DNA from 2 places in the Pseudomonas sp. S2_B10 genome. Region 2 is predicted to be linked to the other one. Evidence: predicted binding sites of a transcription regulator. Region 2 holds the regulator's gene; the other holds the start of a gene.
The links. Region 2 encodes FliA, which starts transcription of late flagellar genes. Its sites were predicted from a motif close to CTAAAGTTTNNNNNNNNNNNGCCGNTAA; they were not measured.

Region 1 (6,417 bases), 2.0 Mb from region 2:
CATCCCGGCCGGGACCATGAAGGCCACCGACACGATCTGCAGGGCGATCTGATGCGCACCCATTTGCGTACTGCCCATGGTGCCCATGCACAACGCGGCAAAGGCAAACAGCCCGACTTCCACCGCATAGGTGCCGCCAATCGGCAGGCCCAGGCGCCAGAGTTCTTTCAGGTATTGCCGGTTCGGCCGCGACAGACCGGCGCGCAACGGATAAGCGTCATAAGCCGGATGCCGACGGATATGCCATGCCAGCGCCAGTGCCATGCAGTTGGCGACAATCGCCGTGACCAGACCGATGCCGGTCAGACCCAACTGCGGCAGGCCGAACATGCCGGTGATCAGCGCGTAGTTGAGCAGGAAGTTGGCCACCGTGCCGGCGAGGCTGATGACCATCACTGGCGTCGCCCGGCCGATTGCACTGGTAAAGCCGCGCAGAGCCATGAAGCTCAGATAACCGGGCAGGGCGAAAGGCAGGGCGATGAGGAATTGCCCGGCGGCGTTGACGTTGGTTTCGGTCTGGCCAAACAGCAGCAACACAGGTTTGAGGTTCCACATCAGCAGCCCGGCGCCGAGGGCCATCAGCCACGCCAGCCACAACCCGGCCTGCGTCAGCCGCGCCGCGCCGATGATGTCGCCGGCACCCTGACGGATCGCCACCAGTGTGCCGACCGCTGCAATCACGCCGATGCAGAAAATCGACACGAACGAGTAGCTCGCCGCACCGAGGCCGCCACCGGCCAGCGCTTCGGGACTGAGGCGCGCCATCATCAGGGTGTCGGTGAGCACCATCAGCATGTGCGCCAACTGCGAAGCAATCAGCGGCCCCGCCAGCCGCAGAATGGCCCAGAGTTCGGTACGCACAGGATGCTGCATGGTCATCACCACCCAAATATCAGAGGAAGCAGAAGAGCGTCGATTCTCGGCGCTTGGCAGGCTTTGCACAAAGGGATAAAAAGGATGGGTGGCATGATTAATACTCATCCTGAAACGTACCCGCCGGATTGGCTATATCCCCGCTACTGGAGCTTTTTGTATGTCCCGACGCCTTCCGCCGTTGTACGCCCTGCGCGCATTCGAAGCGGCAGCGCGACACAGCTCGTTCACCCGCGCGGCGGAAGAATTGTCGATCACCCAGAGCGCGGTCAGTCGGCACATGCGCACCCTTGAAGAACACTTCGCCTGCCGGCTGTTTCATCGCAGCGGGCGCAACCTGCAACTGACCGAATCGGCACGGCTGCTGCTACCCGGAATCCGCGAAGGCTTCGCCGCCCTTGAGCGCGCCTGCAATACCTTGCGTGCCGAGGACGACATCCTGCGCATGAAAGCGCCATCGACCCTGACCATGCGTTGGCTACTGGCGCGGTTGAGTCGCTTCCGCCATTTGCAGCCGGGCAATGAGGTGCAACTGACCAGCGCATGGATGGATATCGATTCGGTGGACTTCAACAATGAACCGTTCGATTGCGCGGTGTTGCTCAGTGACGGGCATTTCCCGCCGGACTGGGAAGCGAGCCTGCTGTTTCCCGAGGAATTGATCCCGGTCGGTGCGCCGAACCTGCTCAATGATCAACCTTGGGACGTAGCGCGTCTGGCGACCGCCGAACTGCTGCACCCGACCCCCGATCGCCGCGACTGGCGCAGTTGGCTGGAGCGCATGGGCCTGTCCGATCAGGTCTCGCTCAAGGGTGGGCAAGTGTTCGATACGCTGGAGCTGGGCATGATCGCGGCGGCGCGCGGCTACGGCGTTTCGATGGGTGATCTGTTGATGGTTGCCGAAGATGTTGCGCAGGGGCGCTTGAGCCTGCCGTGGCCAACGGCCGTCGCCAGTGGCCTGAATTATTACCTGGTCTGGCCGAAACCGCGTCCGGGAGGTGAACGTTTGCGCCGCCTCAGCGATTTTCTGCAGAGCGAAGCCCGCGCCATGCAATTGCCGGCGGTAGAGCGCTTGAGCTGAAACGTTCGAGCCGGCACAATGCCATCACTGCGATATACCCACGCAATGCGCTCAAGTATTCGGTTTTACCGCCGACTACGAGCTTGTGGAACCGTCGTGCCGGTTTCGCGCTACACCCCACTATTAGAATGTTTTCCGGGCAATTACCGCGATCAAGGAGGATTCGGTGGCTCGGCCAGGAGCTGTTCATGTCTCAACCTCGTGCTCGGATCGCCTCGCAGCTGGGCCTTGCCCTTGCTGTGATACTGGCGATAGTCATCAGCGGCAGTACGGTGTTCGCCTTGCGTTCGCTGGATTCCGCCAACCTCGCCACCCGTGAAGAGCATCTGGCCAGTGAGGCCCGGCTGCTGGCCGATCAACTGAGTACCTTCCACGGTACGCTGCGCGAAAGCACCCTGCGCCTGAGCGGTCTGTTCGAAAAACGCTTCGGCAGTGGCCTGAGTGTGCACCCCGATCAGCCAGTGACCGTGGCCGGCGTGCAGACCCCGGGTCTGCATCTGGGCAACGAAGTGCTGAACAACAACTTCAAGGAAGTTGACGAGTTCAAGCAGATGACTGCCGGTGTGGCCACGGTATTCGTGCGCAGCGGCGAAGACTTCATTCGCGTCAGCACCAACGTCAGCAAGCAGGACGGCACCCGTGCCATCGGCACCGTGCTCGATCATGCCAACCCGGCCTACGCGAAGTTGATGGCAGGGCAGAGTTATGTCGGCCGCTCGTTGCTGTTCGAGCGCTACTACATGTCGCAGTACACACCGGTGCGCGATGCGGGCGGCAAGATCATCGCCGTGTTGTATGTAGGTTTCGATTACACCGACGCGCAGAACGCGCAGTTCGCCAATCTCAAGCGCTTCCGCATTGGCAAGACCGGCTCGCTGGCCCTGCTCGACGAGCAGAACAAATGGCTGGTGCCGATTGCCGGCGTCGAAAACCTGGATCAAGCCGCCCCGACCATCAACAACCTGGTGAAAACCCCGGGCAAGGGTGAGTTCTGGAGCGACAAGGGCGAGGACTTCTACAGCATCGCCGTGCCGTTTGAAGGTGGTCCGTGGTCGGTGGTGGCGAGCATGCCGAAAGCCGAGATCCGCGCGGTGACCTGGAGCGTCGGTACGCAACTGGCGATCGGCAGCCTGCTGGCGATGTTGCTTGCGGTCGGTTCCGTGGTCTGGCTGCTGCGCAGCAAACTCGCGCCGTTGGGCGATCTGGTGCGTCAGGCTGAGGCCTTGGGTGCTGGTGATCTGAGCGTGCGTCTGAACGTATCGAGCCACGATGAAATCGGGCAGCTGTCCCGCGCGTTCAACCAGATGAGCCAGGCGCTGTCGACCATGGTCGAGCACATCCGCCGCGCTTCGGAAGAGGTCAATAGCCGTGCGCAGGCGCTGTCCGGTTTGTCCGGTGGTGCTTACGAAGGCATGGAGCAACAGTCGGGCGAAATCACCAGCATGGCCGGCGCCGTGGAAGAGTTCAGCGCGACGTCGTTGAACATCGCCGACAACATGGGCGCGACTCAGCGCCTGGCGCAGGAAAACGCTCAGCAAACGCAGATCGGCCGCAGCTCGATGGAAGAAGCGTCGTCGTCGCTGGAGCAGATCGCCGGTGCGCTGAACAGCACCGCCAGCGTGATCAACACGCTGGGGCAGCGCTCTCAGGAAATCGGCGGAATTGTCGGTGTGATCACCTCGATCGCCGAGCAGACCAACCTGCTGGCACTCAACGCTGCCATCGAAGCCGCGCGTGCCGGTGAACAAGGTCGCGGTTTTGCCGTGGTCGCGGACGAAGTGCGCAGCCTCGCCTCGCGTACCCGTCAGGCGACCGATGAAATCTCCAGCATGATCCACAGCATCCAACAGGAAACCGGCAACGCGATCAGCACTATGGAACAGGGCAACGTGCTGATGCAGGAAGGCCTGTCGCGCAACGCCAATGTCGCCTCGGCGCTGGCGCGGATTGACGAGCAGAGCCGTTCGGCAGGCCAGCAGTTTGCTGCGATCACCACCGCCACTCAGGAACAAAGCAGCACTGCGACGTTGCTGAGCAGCAATTTGCAGAGCATCGCCTTGGCCAACAGCGAGCAGCGTGAGGTGGTGTCGAACCTGGCTGTCACCGCGAAAGAGCTGGAGAAGCTGGCGGCGGATCTGCGTTCCGAGGTTGACCGCTTCCGTTGATGCATCTTTGAAACAGCTATCGCGAGCAGGCTCGCTCCCACAGTAGTCGGCGTAATTCACAAATATTGTGAAGGCCCGATGTCCCTGTGGGAGCGAGCCTGCTCGCGAATGCTTTTCTCCCACCGCTTCTTTACACTTGCTGAAACGTTTCCGCAGCGCTATAAAAATGGCACAACTCCAATAAAGGCTGCTGCCATGACCCCGCTCAAACTCCTCGTCGCCCTCGGCGCATTCTCTGCCGCTTCTCATGCCATGGCTTGGGACTATGTCCTGCTCGACGCCAACACTCCGGCAAAAAACCGGACGATCACCAGTGAGCAACTCGGTGTAAAAACCGCCAAACCGTTTTCCGTGACCTTGCGTACTCTGCATGGCGGTCGTCAGGAGGGCGTCAGCATCGTCGACATCGATAACGGCACGATGAAACTCTCGGTGGTGCCAACCCGTGGCATGAACGTGTTGCAGGCTTCGGTGGGCGACGTGCGCATGGGCTGGGATTCGCCGGTCAAGGACGTGGTCAACCCAGCGTTCATCGAACTCAACGGTCGCGGTGGTCTGGGCTGGCTGGAAGGCTTCAATGAGCTGGTCACCCGTTGCGGTTACGAGTGGGTTGGCCATCCCGGCATGGACAACGGCGAACTGCTGACCCTGCACGGTCGCGCCGCCAACATCCCGGCCAGCACCGTCACTTTGCACATCGACGAGAAGCCGCCGTATGCCATCACGCTGCGTGGCGAGCTGAAAGAGCAGGCATTCAAGAAAGTCGATTTCTCGGTAGCGACCGAACTGGTCACCGAACCGGGCAGCGCAAGCTTCGCCCTTAACGACACTCTGACCAACAACGGCGACTATGCGAAGGAATATCAGGCGCTGTATCACAGCAATTTCAGCACGCCGTTTCTTGAGCAAGGGGCAAAATTCGCTGCGCCGGTGAAGCAGGTATCGCCGTTCAACGACAAGGCCAAGGGTGACCTGCCCGACTGGCAGACCTATCGCGCGCCAACCAAGGACTACGACGAAACTGTCTACAACGTCGTGCCTTACGCCGACGCCAAGGGCGACACCTTGACTGTGTTGCACAACAAGGCCGGTAGTCTCGGCGTATCCGTTGGCTTCAACACCGAGCAGTTGCCGGTGTTCTCGCTGTGGAAAAACACCGACACCCAGGGGCAGGGCTACGTCACCGGGCTGGAGCCGGGAACCAGTTTTTCCTATAACCGTCGCTATCAGCGGCCGTTGAATCTGGTGCCGACCATCGCCCCAAAACAGCACAAGCAGTTCCAGATCAGCTACAGCCTGTTGGCGGATAAAGCTGCGGTGGATAACGCCTTGAAGCGCGTGACCGAGATTCAGGCCGGGCGTGATACCGAAGTGCGCCAGACGCCGCTGGTTGATCTGACCGAGCATTAAGGTGTCGCCGGCCGGTATTGCAGTGCCTCGGCCAAGTGTTCGCGCTTGATTGCATCGACTTGCTCGAGGTCTGCCAGAGTGCGGGCGACCTTGAGCAGGCGATGGGCCGAGCGCAGCGAAAGCGTCAGCCGTTCACAGGCTGATTCCAGCCATGTCTCATCGGCTGTGGATAACTTGCAGTGCCGCTTCAATCCCGGCAGATCGAGAAACGCATTGGCACAGCCCTGACGCTTCTGCTGTCGTTCGCGAGCCTCGGCCACCAAAGCCGCAGCGCTGGCGCTGTTTTCGCCGGGCTTGGCTGCCGGATTCAACGCGGTTGCCTCCCGCGCCACGGTCAGGTGCAGATCGATACGATCCAGCAGCGGCCCTGACAGCTTGTTGCGATAGCGTTGGACCATATCCGGTGTGCACGAGCATTTGCCGCTGGGTTCGCCAAGATATCCACAGGGGCACGGATTCATCGCGGCAACCAATTGAAATCGCGCGGGGAAACGTACGCGATCCTTGGCCCGCGCGATGACGATATGTCCCGACTCCAAAGGCTCGCGTAAAACTTCCAACACCTTGCGATCAAACTCAGGCAACTCATCGAGAAACAGCACGCCATGGTGGGCGAGGGTGATCTCGCCGGGTTGCGGTTTCGAGCTGCCACCGACCAATGCCGGCCCTGAAGCCGAATGGTGCGGTTGCCTGAACGGCCGCTGCGGCCAGTGAGTCAAGGGAACCCCGCTGGCGACCGATTGAATCGCTGCCACTTCCAGCGCCTCGCATTCGGATAGCGGCGGCAGTAATCCTGGCAGACGACTGGCCAGCAGCGTCTTGCCAGTTCCCGGAGGCCCGCTGAACAACAAGTTGTGCGCCCCCGCTGCGGCAATCAGCAGTGCGCGC
Region 2 (11,054 bases):
CGGATGATGGCGGCGATTCCCGAAGCCGACGTGGTCATCACCAACCCGACCCACTACGCGGTCGCGCTCAAGTACGACTCGGAGAAGGGCGGCGCACCGGTGCTGCTGGCCAAGGGCAGCGACTTCATCGCCCTGAAAATCCGCGAAATCGCAGTGGCCAACAACGTCATGCTGCTCGAGTCGCCTGCGCTGGCGCGCTCGATCTATTACTCAACTGAGCTTGAGCAGGAAATTCCCGGTGGACTGTATCTGGCGGTGGCGCAGGTATTAGCCTACGTCTACCAGATCCGCCAACACCAGGCGGGCAAGGGCAAACGGCCGGACCCGCTCAAGGATGATCTGCCGATTCCACCGGACTTGCGGCGGGATTCCTGACGTTGCTGCGCAGCCTTTTGTCTGAGATTCCCCTTTACTGTCAACTCTGACAGGTGCAGTCGCCGTGATTTTGCAGTTTGATGCAAGATGCAGCTGCGTACTGGCGCGGTCAGGCGAGCGAGTGCAAGGGAGCACGACGATGAAAGGTATTTTCAGCAGCTACGATGAAAAAACCGGCAAAGGCACCATCACGCCGAAGCCCTCGGGACGATGCCTGTCCTTTGCCGAAGCCACGGGTTTTTTTCTGACGGCCAAAGAGTACCGGTTCAGCATTCCATTGGCTGAGGCCTTGCAGGCGAAGATCAAAGTGGGCGGCGAAGTCGAGTTCGAATTGCCCAGGACCAAAAATGGGAAAGTGAAAATCCTTCGGTATTGACCGGCAGTTTGCCCTCATCGCCAAACACCTGAAAAGAAAACCGCCGTCCCGATGATGCGCAACGGCGGTTTTTTTGGGCGATTATTGCCTGTCAGTAGCCTTCGCGAGCAAACTTGATTCCACTTGTAATGCGATCAACCGTCGAAAGTGAGCCTGCTCGCTAAGGGGTCATCCCGGTCAGGAAAACAACCAAGTTCAAGCCCCGCTGTTCTAGATCACTGGTTAAATAAATCCGTTCCCTTTACTCCTGTCCCCTTTTCTCTCAATTCTGATGAGGCGAAGCGTCGACTCACTACCGCAAACACAAGACAGTGTGTCCAGGGCTAGAATGATAAGCATGCTCTCTCCACCCGTGTCCTTCGTTGTACAACCCCCAATACAAACTAACGTCTGAGCGAATTCCATAGGCAGCGGGCTGAGTCACAAAAAATTTAGTTCGGAACAAAACCAGGTCTGACGTTTTTACAGCACGGCCATTCGCATTGACCCACTGATCAATCTTTGAATCAGCTATAAGTGATGGTGAGACAATGCATTGTTCGACGTTGCTTACAGAAACAGAAATTGAGGCATGTTGGCCTGAGCTATCTCTTACATTGATGGTGGTGCTGCCATTACCTTCACTCCAGATTAACCCGACGTCATTGACGTTTGCGATTTTTGGATTATCCGATTGATAAGTAATTTGACCCACTCCTCCTGACGCTTGACGATTTGCTGAGGCTCCAGACGGATGAACACCCGTAAGGCGCCATCTATCGATGTACTGACCACTGGTATTCACGATTGACACTGTCCTGCCTGACAACTCTAAAGGTGAATCATCTATGATGAGTTTTGCACGTACCTTGAGGCCTACATTTAGACTAGGGAACAGAGTAGCGTCGTTTTTGTCCCCGTTGGTGCTGAATCCAACACTAATGTCCACGCGAAGAGATCCATCAACAAGGCGGTCTAGTTCCGAACGCAAAAGCGTTCTGCTCAATTTACCTGGCATTTCAATTTCAATTCCATTAGCCAACGAAATTTCGTAGTCCGATCCATCATCTTTTTTTCCTACGCAAAGCAGCCAGAACTTTTGTCCCTTTGCCATGGCTGTCCAGGTATCGACTGTCACAGTCGCATCGCCATCAAAAGTCGATAAATCAAGTACTTTTCCTTCGTCCGGCCCAATTGCTTGGAGAATTACGGGTGTCGGCAAACGCGGGTCTCCATCAGCGATTGTCATGACATCAAACCTGACTGTTGGTGATTCTCCAGCCGGAACTCCGGTACGAATCAAATCCCACCGCAACTCAATCGCCTTGCCATGCCAAGCCGCCAGAAACGCAGCGCTCAATGAAATCTCTGCAATCCCACCAACAAAATCCACCACCGGAAACGGCGGCGCACCGGCCGGCGCGTTCACCTGGACGAATTGAGCTTTATCGTCTTTCTCTGCTGCGAAGCCTGTTATCTGAAGCTTCACTCCATCCGGATTAGCCAAAACGTCAATCGGCACTGTGGGCGGGTTCAAGGTCGGGGGTGGCAGGTCAAGTTGCAGGCCAATGACGGTATACACCTGATCCGGAAACCGCGTGGCGCTAGCGAAGTCATTGCTCTTGTCCTCCGATACCCAGAATTCCAGTTTCAACAGCGATCCTTCTTTCAATTCTTTCAGAAAAGCTATGAGCAGCGGTTTATCCCAGAACCCCTGACTGACCCAGGTCGCATTCACCTTGTGGGTGTCACCATTCCAGAATTGCAGGACGTGCGCCGAGCCGTCGGGTTTCTGGCCGGTAAGCTTCAACCACACCTGCTGACCGACCTGGATTCCCGTCCAGTTGCGTGCTCGTAGCGTGGCGTCCTGGCCCCTCAGTGCGGCCACGTCGAGCATGCCGTCCACGGCCTCAGCGATTATCGGCGAGTTGTACACCTTCTGATTGGCGGTGATAGTGATCGGGGTCGTCGCCGACTCATTGTTGTTGGTCAATTGATCGCGCACCCTGGCGAAGACCGAATGGGTGCCGTCGCCTATCAACTGCAATTCTGCAGCCGTCAGGGTGTGGTTGATCGGGCTTGTGGGGTTGGCAAATGTGATGCTCCAGGTGCCTATGGTGAGCGTGACCGTGTCTTGAGGCCGTGAGTAACCGACGGTGATCGTGATGACTGCCGTCTGCCCCGGTGCGACGCTGGGTGGATGGCTGACGGTGACGGTAGGCGCCGGGTTGTTGTAGAGCAGCTTGAGTGTGGGTGAGTCAGCGTCGTTACCGCTGGCTCGGGTCACTCTGTAGTGGACATCGTTGACACCGTTTGTGAACCAGCTCGCCGGCACGCGCAAAAGAATGCGTTCCTGCTCCTCACCGGGATAGATGGTTTTGCTGATGCCGGTGTTGACTCCGTTGACAAAAATAGTCACGACGTCATAAGCCGCCATGACCCAGTTCCGCAAGCCGGTTATGGGGTCGATGACAAGTTCTACCCCAGATGGAGTGAATGCCGAGAGAGGAAGGCCACCATCGGCAGTACCTGGAGGCAGCACCGGTGTTATCCATTGCGGGGGGTACACGGGATACAAGGCCAGGGCAGCGTTGGCTTCGGTTGAATAGACTTGAACGCTCATTCTGTTCTCCTCGAACACTGGTGATGAACAATGGCAGGCAAGGTTCATCACAACGCAGAACGAGGCGCCCGTCACCTGTCAGATCTGACAGGTGGGGACGGTTATCCGACCAATGGTATCGCTGAAGGGGTGGGCGCTCCTGCGCCGCCGAGAGGCCTAGCTCGCGCAAGCTGCACTCGACAGGATCTTCAGCCGCTGCAAGATTTGCATCCAAGAAGATCAAAATGTGGGAGCGAGCTTGCTCGCCAAAAGGCCGGCTCTCTCACTCGAATCACTCAGCCGAACCGCATCATCCAGGCAACTCCAGATTATCCAGCACCCGATTTACCGCCAGTTCCCCGAGCATGATCAGTTGCGCAATCCCCATCAGCGTTCGGCGCTGCGATGGTTTGACCAGCCCGGCGAATTCCTGGGCGATGGTTTTGGCCGAGGCGAGGGTTTCGCAGGCGTTGGCCAGGAGGTCTTCGTTTTTGGTGTCGGCGGTGACGGCGTACATGGCGCGGGGGCTGAAGGGTGGTGGGGTCGAGCCGGGTGGGCAGAGGTAGTGGTCGAGGGCGCGATCGGCGGCTTGGTGGAGTTTTTTTGAATCGAGGGATTCGTAGGGGGAGGTGGGGTCGGATTCGGGCGGGTTGGGTGTTGGTTTGATCATGGTGAAGCTCTTATATAAGTGGAGCCGTCAGGCACTGTCGCTAAACAGTAAGGTGGCGGCTGTACGCAGGTTAGCGAACCGGTTATAGGCACCCGGCAGACCCGAAGGTCTCCCACATACAGCCACCATGGCGCAGTCGCAGATACTGAACCCGCGACAAAGCATGGAACGCTGATGCACCTATTCAAGATCCGGGTCGCTAAACCCGATCGCTGATTCGTCAGCGACCGGACCACAATAGAATCCGACCCCCAGGTGCACAAGCCGGCGGATTCTGGCTTGGCTGTAGGCAATGGCGCAAGGATTTGTAGCCTTGAGACCGTGTCTGCAGGTGTCTTGTAAACAGCTTCGTTTAAATCGAAAAAAATGCGCCGCATTCGAAGGCCTCTTCGCGAGCAGGCTCGCTCCCACAGGGGCCGTATTCCAAATGTCCGATTGGGAATGCATGTCAAACTGTGGGAGCGAGCCTGCTCGCGAAGGGGCCAGCCCAATCAGCCGATAAATCCCAAGTAAAACCGCTCTATTTCATTCCCCGGCAAAAGTTGGAAAGCTTCTTGCAGTAGCCGCCCTGCGCCCGTTCGGGGCGTCAAAAGTTTGCTTTAAAGGAACGGGGAAAACCGGTGGATCGCACTCAGTTATTCAATACAGCACGCACCAACGTTGCCGACCTCAGTCGAGGCAATCTGGGCGTGCCGTTGTTGCTGCTGGTCATGCTGGCGATGATGATGTTGCCGGTACCGCCGTTCCTGCTCGACGTCTTCTTTACCTTCAACATTGCCCTGTCCATCGTCGTCCTGCTGGTCTGCGTGTATGCGCTGCGGCCGCTGGACTTCGCCGTGTTCCCGACCATCCTGCTGGTGGCGACGTTGCTGCGACTGGCGCTGAACGTAGCCTCGACGCGGGTGGTAATGCTCCACGGTCAGGACGGCCACGCCGCTGCTGGTAAGGTGATTCAGGCCTTCGGTGAGGTGGTGATCGGCGGTAACTACGTGGTCGGTATCGTGGTCTTCGCGATTCTGATGATCATCAACTTCGTCGTGGTGACCAAGGGTGCCGGGCGGATTTCCGAGGTGAGCGCGCGTTTCACCCTCGATGCGATGCCCGGCAAACAAATGGCGATTGACGCCGACCTCAACGCCGGCCTGATCGACCAGAATCAAGCCAAGTCGCGCCGTCAGGAAGTCGCCCAGGAGGCTGAGTTCTACGGTTCGATGGACGGTGCCAGCAAGTTTGTCCGTGGTGACGCCATCGCCGGCCTGCTGATTCTGTTCATCAACCTCATTGGCGGCATGGCGGTTGGTATCTTCCAGCACGGCATGAGCTTCGGCGATGCGGGCAAGGTTTACGCCTTGCTGACCATCGGTGACGGTTTAGTGGCGCAATTGCCATCACTGTTGTTATCTACAGCAGCGGCGATCATGGTGACCCGTGCGTCCGGCTCGGAAGACATGGGCAAGCAGATCAACCGCCAGATGTTCGCCTCGCCGAAAGCGCTGGCCGTGGCCGCAGGTTTGATGGCGGTGATGGGCCTGGTGCCGGGCATGCCGCACTTCTCCTTCCTGAGCATGGCGGCGCTGGCTGCGGGCGGCGCGTACCTGTTCTGGAAGAAGCAGAACGTCGCCAAGGTCGTGGCGCTGGAAGAGGTCAAGCGTCAGCAGGAACTGCTGCCGTCGCCGGCCCGCGCCATGGAAACCAAGGAGCTGGGCTGGGACGACGTGACGCCGATTGACATGATTGGCCTGGAAGTCGGCTATCGCCTGATTCCGCTGGTGGACCGCAATCAGGGTGGGCAATTGCTCGCGCGGATCAAGGGCGTGCGCAAGAAGCTCTCGCAGGATCTGGGCTTCCTCATGCCGACCGTGCACATCCGCGACAACCTCGATCTGGCGCCAAGCGCCTATCGCCTGACCCTGATGGGTGTGATCCTCGCCGAAGCCGAGATCTATCCGGATCGCGAACTGGCGATCAACCCGGGCCAGGTGTACGGCTCGCTCAACGGGATCAACGCCAAAGATCCGGCTTTTGGCCTGGAGGCGGTGTGGATCGAAATCAGCCAGCGCGCCCAGGCGCAATCGCTCGGCTACACCGTGGTCGACGCCAGCACCGTGGTTGCCACCCACTTGAACCAGATTCTGTACAAGCACTCCAGTGAGCTGATCGGCCACGAGGAAGTGCAGCAACTCATGCAATTGCTGGCCAAGAGCTCGCCGAAACTGGCGGAAGAGCTGGTGCCGGGCGTGGTTTCGCTGTCGCAGTTGCTCAAGGTTCTGCAAGCGCTGCTCGCCGAGCACGTGCCGGTGCGCGACATTCGCAGCATTGCCGAGGCGATCGCGAACAACGCTGCCAAGAGTCAAGATACCGCCGCGCTGGTCGCCGCTGTGCGGGTCGGCGTATCCCGTGCAATCGTCCAAAGCATTGTAGGCACTGAGTCCGAGCTGCCTGTAATCACATTGGAACCAAGGTTGGAACAGATATTGCTCAATAGTCTGCAGAAGGCAGGACAAGGCTCGGAAGAGGGCGTTCTGCTGGAGCCGAGCATGGCCGAGAAGCTGCAGCGTTCGTTGATCGAAGCGGCCCAGCGTCAGGAAATGCAAGGCCAACCGGTGATCCTGCTGGTAGCAGGCCCGATTCGCGCGATGCTCTCGCGCTTCGGCCGCCTCGCAGTGCCAGGCCTGCATGTGCTGGCCTACCAGGAAGTACCGGACAACAAGCAAGTGACCATCGTTGCGACAGTAGGGCCCAACGGCTGAGGTAGTGGTTTATGCAAGTTAAGCGTTTTTTCGCCGCCGATATGCGTCAGGCCATGAAGCTGGTTCGCGATGAGCTGGGCGCTGATGCCGCCATCATCGGCAACCGCCGCATTGCCGGCGGCGTCGAGTTGACGGCGGCTCTGGATTACAAACTGTCGGCGCTGGCGCCACGGGTTCCGAACATGGAACTCGAAGACGAGCTGCGCAAGACCCAGTCGCGTATCGTCACCGCCCAGGCCGAGCTGAGCCTGCGTGGCGAAGCCGACGGCAACACCAATCAGCAGTTGTTTGCCGGGCTGCCATTGACCGCAGGCCTGCCGCTGACTGCTGCCGAACCGCTGAGCGAGCCGACCTACGCCGCACCGACGCGCCCGGCCGCAGCGCCTGCGCAGGCCTCGGCGGGTGTCGATCCGCGTGCGCTGGATTCGATGCGTTTTGAATTGAACAGCCTGCGCGAGCTGATGGAAGTTCAGCTCGGCACCCTGGCCTGGAATCAGCTGCAAGGCAGCCGTCCGGCCCAGGCCAATCTGTATCGCCGTCTGCAGCGCATCGGCCTGTCCGGCCCGCTGTCGCGCGATCTGCTGGCGATGATCACCGATATCGAAGAACCCCGTCAGGCCTGGCGCATGCTGCTGGCGCACCTGGCGCGGATGATTGCCGTACCGGAAGTCGAGCCGCTGGAAGAGGGCGGTGTGATTGCCATGGTCGGCCCCGCCGGCATGGGCAAGACCACCACGCTGGCCAAGCTCGCCGCGCGTTACGTGCTCAAGTACGGCGCGCAGAACGTCGCACTGGTGAGCATGGACAGCTTCCGCATCGGCGCGCAGGAACAACTGAAAACCCTCGGACGCATCCTCAACGTGCCGGTAACGCACGTCGATCCAGGTCAGTCGCTGGTGCAGGCATTGGATCCACTGCTACGCAAACGCGTGGTTTTGATCGATACTGCCGGCCTGCAAGCCAGTGATCCGGCGTTGCGCATGCAGCTTGAGAGCCTGGCCGGGCGTGGCATTCGCTCAAAAAATTATCTGGTCCTGGCAACCACCAGCCAGAAACAGGTTCTAACCGCCGCTTACCACAGTTACAAGCGTTGCGGGCTGGCCGGCTGCATCCTGACTAAACTGGATGAAACGGCCAGTCTCGGCGAAGTGTTGAGCCTGGCGATCAGTCATGAATTGCCGGTCGCGTATCTGACCGATGGCCCACGGATTCCGGATGATTTGCATCTGCCGCGCCGTCATCAACTGGTCACCCGCTCCGTCAGCGTGCAAATGCAGGAAGAACCCAGCGAAGAAGCCATGGCTGACATGTTCGCTGATATCTATCACAGCCCGACCAAGCAGGTTGGCTGAGGTAATCATGAACAGTTTTTGTACCTACATCGATGGTCTGCCACGCATTGTTCCGATCAGGAACGCGCAGCCAGTAATGTGGCCTCCGTCTATGCAAGACAAGGTAAAGAAATAACATGGGCAGCATGCATCCCGTACAGGTGATCGCGGTGACCGGCGGCAAAGGTGGCGTCGGCAAGACTAACGTGTCAGTGAACTTGTCGCTGGCGCTGGCAGAGCTTGGCCGTCGGGTCATGCTGCTGGACGCCGACCTGGGCCTGGCGAACGTCGACGTTCTGCTGGGGCTGACACCCAAGCGCACACTGGCCGACGTCATCGAAGGCCGTTGCGAACTGCGCGACGTGCTGTTGCAAGGCCCGGGCGGGATTCGCATCGTGCCGGCGGCCTCCGGCACGCAGAGCATGGTGCACCTGAGCCCGGCGCAGCACGCCGGCCTGATCCAGGCGTTCAGCGACATCGGCGACAATCTCGACGTGCTGGTGATCGACACCGCTGCGGGTATTGGTGACTCGGTAGTCAGTTTCGTTCGTGCCGCCCAGGAAGTGTTGCTGGTGGTCTGCGACGAGCCGACTTCGATCACCGATGCTTACGCGCTGATCAAGTTGCTCAACCGCGATTACGGCATGAACCGCTTCCGCGTGCTGGCCAACATGGCGCAGAGCCCGCAGGAAGGGCGCAACCTGTTCGCCAAGTTGACCAAGGTCACGGATCGCTTCCTCGACGTCGCCCTACAATACGTCGGCGCCGTGCCGTACGACGAAAGCGTGCGCAAGGCAGTGCAGAAGCAGCGCGCCGTCTACGAAGCCTTTCCCCGTTCCAAGTGCGCGCTGGCCTTCAAGGCCATCGCCCAGAAGGTCGACACCTGGCCGCTGCCGGCCAACCCGCGCGGGCATCTGGAATTTTTCGTCGAGCGTCTCGTGCAGCAAACCGCAGGGCCTGTGATATGACCGCCAGTGGCATGAATCTTTACAAAAAGTCGGCGCGTGACGCGCAATACGAATTGATCGAGCGTTACGCGCCACTGGTCAAGCGCATTGCCTATCACTTGCTGGCGCGCCTGCCGGCCAGCGTGCAGGTCGAAGACCTGATCCAGGCCGGGATGATCGGTTTGCTGGAAGTCTCGACTAAATACGACGCCAGCAAAGGCGCCAGTTTCGAAACGTACGCGGGCATTCGAATCCGCGGCGCGATGCTCGATGAAGTGCGCAAAGGGGATTGGGCACCACGCTCGGTTCACCGTAATACCAGGATGGTCAGCGACGCGATTCGCTCGATTGAAGCTAAAACCGGCCGTGACGCTAAAGATCACGAGGTTGCGGCCGAACTCCAATTGAGTCTCGACGATTACTACGGGATTCTGAATGACACCTTGGGCAGTCGCCTGTTCAGTTTCGACGACCTGTTGCAGGACGGCGAACACGAAGGGCTGCACGAGGATGGCGCCAGTGCTCATATGGAGCCGTCACGCGATCTGGAAGATGAACGCTTCCAGGCGGCGCTGGCGGACGCGATTGCCAATTTGCCGGAGCGTGAGCGACTGGTGTTGGCGCTGTACTACGACGAAGAGCTGAACCTCAAGGAGATCGGTGAAGTCCTTGGCGTCAGTGAATCGCGGGTCAGCCAGTTACACAGCCAGTGCGCGGCCCGTCTGCGGGGGCGTTTGGGGGAGTGGCGAGCGCGCTGAAGGCAGTGTGGGGACACTGCGAAACGAGGCTGGTGCGGTGATGAACGGCGCCGGTCTCGATCCGTTGTGCTCCAGACAAACTTTAAGTGCTGCGCCGATTGATTGAAGTGGCGCGTCCAGGTGCTGGGCGCGTTTAAGACTGCTTGGAGGTCGAATTGAACAAAGACATGAAAATCCTCATCGTTGATGACTTCTCAACGATGCGGCGGATCATCAAGAACCTGCTGCGCGATCTTGGGTTCACCAACACCGTCGAGGCCGACGATGGCACCACTGCCATTCCGGTGCTCAACAGCGGCAGCATCGACTTTCTGGTAACGGACTGGAACATGCCGGGCATGACCGGTATCGACCTGCTGCGTCACGTGCGCGCCGATGAAAAACTCAAGCACCTCCCGGTGTTGATGGTGACTGCTGAAGCCAAGCGCGAGCAGATCATCGAGGCCGCTCAGGCCGGTGTGAACGGTTACGTAGTCAAACCTTTCACGGCTCAAGCGTTGAAAGACAAAATCGAGAAGATTTTCGAACGCATCGGCTGATGAATGCGCGGGGGAGCTATGGAGCATAACGAATCATCACAGGGCGATTTCGAATCGACCTTGAAAAAACACGCGGTCGAACTGGTCGAGAGCCTTGAAAAAGGCAAGTTCGGCGACGCGGTGCAACTGATCCATGAGCTCAATCAGACCCGTGACCGCGGCCTGTATCAGGAAGTGGGCAAGCTCACACGTGAACTGCACAGTGCGATCGTCAATTTCCAGATCGATCCGCACATGCCGCAGGCCGAGGAAGTGTCGCAAATCACCGACGCCACCGAACGCCTGGGCTATGTGGTCAAGCTGACGGAAGCCGCGGCCAACCGCACCATGGATCTGGTGGAAAGCGCCACGCCGGTGGTCAACAGTCTCGCTGATGAAGCGCAGACGTTGAGCGCCGATTGGGGCCGCTTCATGCGTCGCGAGGTCGGGGCTGAAGAGTTCCGCGAACTGGCGCGCCGGGTCGACGGTTTTCTGTCACGCAGCAGCACGGACAACCGTGCGGTGTCGAGCAACCTCAACGACATCCTGCTGGCTCAGGATTACCAGGACCTCACAGGTCAAGTGATCAAGCGTGTGACCCAACTGGTCACCGAAGTCGAAAGCAATCTGCTCAAACTCGTGCTCATGGCCAGTCAGGTCGACCGCTTTGCGGGCATCGAACATGACCGCGCCGCAATGCTTGCTGAAAAAGATCCACAAAAACATCTCTCGCAGGGTGAAGGTCCGC

Region 1: the regulator FliA is predicted to act here: its motif matches at 2,005-2,032, upstream of AB4O45_RS12285 (methyl-accepting chemotaxis protein).

The regions. Positions count from the first base shown of each region.
Region 1 is NZ_CP162768.1:2,717,940-2,724,356, reverse strand. Features, by position in the region: gene AB4O45_RS12295 (NorM family multidrug efflux MATE transporter) at 1-873, opposite strand, end outside; gene AB4O45_RS12290 (LysR substrate-binding domain-containing protein) at 1,034-1,954, shown strand; gene AB4O45_RS12285 (methyl-accepting chemotaxis protein) at 2,143-4,119, shown strand; gene AB4O45_RS12280 (aldose 1-epimerase family protein) at 4,315-5,529, shown strand; gene AB4O45_RS12275 (YifB family Mg chelatase-like AAA ATPase) at 5,526-6,417, opposite strand, start outside.
Region 2 is NZ_CP162768.1:4,683,490-4,694,543, forward strand. Features, by position in the region: gene flhB (flagellar biosynthesis protein FlhB) at 1-375, shown strand, start outside; gene AB4O45_RS20935 (hypothetical protein) at 515-751, shown strand; gene AB4O45_RS20940 (Ig-like domain-containing protein) at 1,044-3,353, opposite strand; gene AB4O45_RS20945 (DUF6124 family protein) at 3,643-4,002, opposite strand; gene flhA (flagellar biosynthesis protein FlhA) at 4,623-6,752, shown strand; gene flhF (flagellar biosynthesis protein FlhF) at 6,764-8,104, shown strand; gene fleN (flagellar synthesis regulator FleN) at 8,221-9,051, shown strand; gene fliA (RNA polymerase sigma factor FliA) at 9,048-9,788, shown strand; gene AB4O45_RS20970 (chemotaxis response regulator CheY) at 9,956-10,327, shown strand; gene AB4O45_RS20975 (protein phosphatase CheZ) at 10,346-11,054, shown strand, end outside.